2 regions of the Butyricicoccus sp. AM32-19 genome follow, and region 1 is predicted to be linked to the other one. Evidence: predicted binding sites of a transcription regulator. Region 1 holds the regulator's gene; the other holds the start of a gene.

Region 1 (3,141 bases):
TCGAGCAGCTTCGCCTTTTTCGGGCCGATGCCCTTGACGAACTGGATGCTGTCATCAACCGATGGCATGAGGATTCTCCTTTGGGAATTTTGATTTGCAAGGCACCCGCTTTACGGGGCGCACGAACCGCGCAGGCGGTTCGCCCATTCTGGGCGGCGCCCTTTTTTCTGCACCAATTGACCGGGGCGCACGAACCGCGCAGACGGTTCGCCCTAACGGGCGGAGCGTTTTTCGCTGAAGTTCAGCGGGAGTTCGCCTACGCGGCGGGCGCATAAGAGGGATGGACACCAAAGGTTTCCACCCCTCTTATGAATCTCCCCGTTTCCTCTTAGCACAGCGAAATTTGCAGAACTGAGACTATAAAGGAACGGCAGAGGATTTTTTCTTCCGCAGGACGACTGATAGCCGTCCATGTATCCGCGTATTCGCAGGGTCAGATACCTTTCTGCTACACATACGGGCAACTCTACGCTGGGTGCGGCATAACAGTGCCGCACCCTGTGTAGCAGCAATCTATCTGTGAACTGCGAACAGGTTGCGAAAGATACGCTGTGGTAACCCGACTGCCGTTCCCCTTTTCGAAGCGGTCGCCGCTCTCTGGTCTGCGCCAGACTAACAAACAAAGGGAAACGGGAGTTAAGAGGGTAGAAACCGTAGGTGTCTACCCTCTTGCCCTCGCTGCGGGCGCGGCAAATCCCCCGCTTGATTTCAAGCGAAAAACCTCCCGCCCGTTAGGGCGAACACGCCTGCGGCAGTTCGCGTCCCCCGCTCAGCCGGTACTGAAAAGGCTGCTCTTAATACTCGCGGTAAACCGCCTTCACCACGCCTAAAATCTGGCACCCGGTGCCGTTGATCGGCGGATACGCCGGATTCTCCGGCATGAGCCAGACACCGTCCGGCGTGATGTTGAGCGTCTTGCAGGTGGCCTCATCCTCGAGCAGCGCGATTACGATGTCGCCGTTGCGCGCCTGCACATCCTGCCGGATAATGACCAGATCATCATCCATAATGCCCACGCCGATCATCGAATCGCCGCGAATGCGCAGCGCGTAATACTCGCCGCCGCCCACTGCCGGTTCGAACGGCACATAGCCGATATGCTCCTCCACCGCGAGGATCGGCATACCGGCGGTGACGCGGCCCAGAATCGGCACGCGCGGCACCATGGAAGGGCCGCTGACCGGCGTCAGCGCACGCGATTTATGCTCATTCGGCTCCAGATAACCGGCCTCCTGCAGCTTTTTCAGGTGCGCATGCACGGTGGACGGCGACCGCAGTCCCATCTCTGCACCAATCTCGCGCACCGAAGGCGGATAGCCGTGTTCGAGGGAATAACTGCTTATATACTCCAGTATCTGCTGTTGTTTGGCGGAAATCTTCTTCATTTTCGGCACTCCTCGCTGTTTCCGTCGGAACATACGTTCGTAATTTTATCCTTATTATACCGCAATCCGCTGCAATAAGCAAACATTTGTTTGCATTAACCTGCACGAATTTTCCGCGTTATTCGACACTATCCTTCAATTTATCCATTTTCTGCCGCCGTGTTGAAAAATAACGCAGTTTCATCACCGCATTGCTTGTATTTTACATGATTTTGTTATATCATATAAACAGCAAAGGTATTGATTATTGCAAGGGGACCCGCATTCTGCACCCCTAACTCGCAGGGAGGTTTTTATATGACCATCAAGACCGATCTCGGATATATCGACATTACCAACGAGGTGCTGGCCGGCATTGCCGGTTACGCAGCATCCTCCTGCTTCGGTGTCAAAGGCATGACCATCCGCTCCATGTCGGACGGACTGGCGCATCTGCTCGGACTGGAAAACCAGTCGCGCGGTGTAAAGGTCACCGAGGCTGTGGACGGCGGTGTCAACATCGACCTGCACATTGCAGTCGAGCACGGTGTGAATATTGCCACCGTCTGCCGCTCTATCATCGGCGAGGTACGCTACAACGTTGAGCGTCTGACCGGTGTGGACGTGAAGAACGTCGATATCTATGTAGAGAGCATCAAGGCGGACTGACACCTATAGGGGACTTCGCAAGTCCCCTATATACGGAAATCAGTTCCGTAGAAACTGACTTCCGATACCCGAACGACGCGCCCCAAGGGCGCTGAGTCGGAGTAACAAAACCCACGCTCATGTCGCGGGTTTTGTTGCGGCGAAATACGCCGCTGATTGCATGCCGCGGCGTAACCGCGGACGTCTGCGGACGGGACCAATGGCTCGGATTGCCCTAAGGAAATCCTGCCATGCGGTTACGGTTTGCAAGCAAACCGAAATCTTATTACGCGCAACTGCGCGGTTACTTTTAGGGAGAGATTAAATTAAATGGCAGATCAGAAAATCAACGGTGCGCTGTACCGGTCCATGGTGATCGAGGGCGCACTCGCCATTGCCGAAAAGAAGGAACAGGCAAACGAACTGAACGTATTCCCGGTGCCGGACGGCGATACCGGCACGAATATGTCCATGACGATGGGTTCCGCGATGGCTGAGATGGAAAAGCTCGCTGAGCCGACCCTCGCCAAAGCGGCAGATGCGACCGCTTCCGCGCTGCTGCGCGGCGCGCGCGGCAACTCGGGTGTTATCCTGTCGCTGCTGTTCCGCGGCATGGCGAAAAAGCTGCGCGAGACCGACGAGGCCGACGGCCGCACACTCGCGCTTGCGCTGCGCGAGGGCGTAGACACCGCCTACAAGGCGGTTATGAAGCCCGCTGAGGGCACCATCCTGACCGTATCGCGCGTTGCGGCACAGCACGCGGTCGAGCTGTGTCAGGCCGAGCCGACGCTCACCGCAGAGCAGGTTCTGGCAGCGATCATCGAGCAGGGCCACACCGCACTTGAGGAAACCGTTCATCAGAATCCGGTGCTCGAAAAGGCAGGCGTGGTTGACGCCGGCGGCTTCGGCTTTATCACCATCTTCGAGGGCATGCTGGACGCGCTGCGCGGCATCCACAAGGAACGTGCTGTTGCGGCAGAGCCGACCAAGTTCACCGCAGACTTCGCTGCGATGAGCGACGAGGACATCACCTTCACCTACTGCACCGAGTTCATCGCATCCCGCAAGGACAAGGCACGCAATGTTGCCCGTCTGCGCTCTATCCTGAACGAAATCGGCGATTCGCTGG
Region 2 (3,141 bases), on a different contig from region 1:
CGGAACGGATGCGATACGCAGGGTGCCGCGGGTACCAACGATTTCGGTCTCAACATGAGAGCCGTGAGCTGCTGCACGACCGGCAAAGAAGAATGCCATAGCATCGTTTTCCATCTTCATCAGGCCGGAAACGTTGTCGCCGTCGTCCCAGTCCTTGTACTGCTTGAACTCATAGCAGCCGCCGGTAGCCCACAGCTCCTTGACCTCGGAGCCGGTCAGCCAGCGAATCAGGTCGAAGTCGTGAATGGACATATCGATGAACTGACCGCCGGAGCGCGGAGCGTACTCGAGGGTGCCCTCGATGATGGAGATCGGGTCCTGCGAGTAGCAGCGAACCAGAATAACATCACCGATGTCGCCGTTCTCCATCTTCTTCTTAGCTACCTGATAGGAGTGGTCATAGCGGCGCATGAAGCCCAGCATAAAGGTCAGCTCCGGGTGAGCGGCGATGATGGCCTCGGCCTCCTTGCACTTTTCAACCGTGTCAGCCAGCGGCTTTTCGCAGAAAACGTGCTTGCCGGCATCCATCGCAATCTTGATCATCTCAACGTGAGAAGCGGTGTTGGTGATGATGGCAACGGCCTCAACGTTCGGGTCAGCGCACAGATCCTTCGGGTCGTTGTAAACGGCGGTTACGCCCAGTTCTTCAGCGACCTGCTTTGCGCGGTCGAAGTTTGCGTCTGCGATAGCTACCAGCTCGGAGCCCGGAACGCGGTTTGCAATGTTGCAGGCGTGCTCGTAACCCAGACGGCCTACACCGATGATACCAATCTTCAGTTTTTTCATAGTAATACCCTCCTTTGTGATCTTTTCTTGCTCTTTTTATTAAAAATAATGGGTTAACTCACAGTCCGGTGTGCTCCTTGACGTAGGCGCGGGCCATGCGGGCGTACTCGAGCGGATTTGCGATAGCCGGATCCTGCTCAGCCTCTACGACCAGCCAGCCCTCGTAGTTGTACTCGTCGAGCAGCTTGAATACGGTCGGGAAGTCTACGCAGCCTTCCGGATCGCCGGGAACGGTGAACACGCCTTCCGGAATCGAACGGAGGAAGCTCTTGTTCTCAGCGTAGCACTTGTCCATTGCAGGCTTGCGGACATTTTTGAGATGGACATGACCGATGCGGTCGTGGTGCTTCTTGAGAATTTCGATCGGGTCCTCGCCGGAGAAGGTGAGATGACCGGTATCGTAAATCATGCTGACGTACTTCGGGTCGGTCATAGCGAGCATACGGTCGATTTCGTCGGTCTTCTGCACGGTAGTCGTCATGTGATGATGGTACACGATCTTCATGCCGCTGTCATAAGCGATCTTGCCGAGGTGATCCAGACCCTTGGTCAGTACCTCCCACTCATCGTCGTTCAGCACCTTCTTGTTGGAAAGCGGAGTGTTCCACTGATGCTGAATGGAGAACGACTGATCGGATGTGTTGATAATCGTAGCGCCGATCGACTTCAGGAAGTTCATGTGGTCAACGAACGCACGCTCGTTCTGCCACATCGGCAGTTCATTTAAGTAGGTGCTGATCCAGCCGGTGATGGCGGAAATACCGCGGCGGCCAAACTCCTTATTCAGAATCGCCGGATCACGCGGGAACTGGCAGCCGATCTCGGTGCCAACATAACCGGTCAGAGCGATTTCACTGATCGTCTGCAGGAAGCTGTTTTCAGCACCCATCTCCGGCATGTCGTCCTCGGTCCATGCAATAGGCGCGATACCGATTTTAACCTTTTTGGGATCTAACATAATGCTTCGTCCTTTCATTCTTGTTGTATCTCACAACTGAGCTGTGAGATTCTTTCTTCTCTTTGTGCTTATAGTTTAGCAGATATGGCGAACGGTTTCTTTTAGATTCTTGGCTTGATTCAAAAAACGGAAACTTTTTTTCGGACACCCGAAAAGCCCATATATATAATATATTAGAGGTAAAAGCGGCGGTAAAAATGCACAGTATTTTTTCGGAGCGGGTTTGAGGCTGTGCGCTTGTTTTTATAAATCCTGCTTTTTGGCGGTCGGAGACCGGCGAATCGGCAGGTTTGTGAAAGCTAAAAAACCGCAGAGAAACATACGGAAGATTCTCGGTCGGATATGCTATACTATAAATAAGCGAGAACAAAAAACAAGAATCTGCAAATAGCAAGAATCTATAATTATTCTCAGCCCGACCGCAAAAAAGCACGATATACGGCGGTCTGCAAAAGCAAATATGTGCTAGCGCACAACGGACCCGTGTGCTATACTTTTATAAGAGTAAAATCACCGTCGGAGAAAGAGAGGAGCTGCAAAAAACTATGCCGAAGGCAAGCCTGAACGTACAGTGCTTTGTAGAGAAGGAAGTTAAATCAATTTTTGAGGGGGAGAATCAGCCGAAGCTGCTTTACGTCAGTGAAATCCGACCGGATGCCAGTGCACATCCGCGTGTCATGCATGCGCATGAGGATTTTGTCGAGCTGATTCTTATTTGCAGCGGTTCAAGCGAATACCTGATTCACGATAAAAAAGTCATCATCAAGCCGGGTGATCTGCTCGTATACAACGCAGGCGTGGTGCACGACGAGGTTTCCGGTCCGGATATGGAGGTCGGCAGCTACTGCATTGCCGTCGGCGGGCTGCATATGCCCGGTCTGCGCGAGAACGCACTCATTCCGGATGATGCGGGCTATGTATTCCCGACCGGCAAGTATTTCGCTGATCTGCACTGCCTGTTTGAAATGATGTTCCGCACCCTGTCGGCAGGCGAGCCGAATGCTGAGTTGTTCTGCAGTTCGCTGATGCACGCGCTGCTGATGTCGGTGCTGACGGTCACCGCCGGTTCTCACGCGGAGTCGGAAAAGCCGCTGGAGGAGCCGCACATTCTCGGCAGACGGATTAAGGAATATATTGACAAGCATTATATGGAGCCGATCACGCTGCAGAGCATGGGTGAGGCGCTGCACATCAGTCCGTATTACTTATCGCATGTTTTCAAGCAGATGAGCGGGTATTCGCCCGTGCAGTATCTGCTGCGCCGCCGCATCGGTGAAGCACAGACGCTGCTGATCACGACCGACCTGTCCATCACGCGTATCGCGGAGATGGTGGGATATGACACGCAGAGCTATTTCAATCTGCAGTTTACCAAAAACGTCGGCATGCCGCCGAAT

The links. The regulator LexA, encoded in region 1, represses DNA repair genes until DNA is damaged. The targets are predictions, from matches to a motif close to CNAACANNTGTTNG.
Region 2: a site for LexA is predicted at 1,874-1,887, ahead of iolE (myo-inosose-2 dehydratase). Genes of this name have one in related genera too.

The regions. Positions count from the first base shown of each region.
Region 1 is NZ_QUIX01000001.1:7,955-11,095, reverse strand. Features, by position in the region: gene recG (ATP-dependent DNA helicase RecG) at 1-68, opposite strand, end outside; gene lexA (transcriptional repressor LexA) at 795-1,385, opposite strand; gene DW806_RS00040 (Asp23/Gls24 family envelope stress response protein) at 1,683-2,033, shown strand; gene DW806_RS00035 (DAK2 domain-containing protein) at 2,343-3,141, shown strand, end outside.
Region 2 is NZ_QUIX01000010.1:19,547-22,687, forward strand. Features, by position in the region: gene DW806_RS09405 (Gfo/Idh/MocA family oxidoreductase) at 1-786, opposite strand, end outside; gene iolE (myo-inosose-2 dehydratase) at 845-1,744, opposite strand; gene DW806_RS09415 (helix-turn-helix transcriptional regulator) at 2,290-3,141, shown strand, end outside.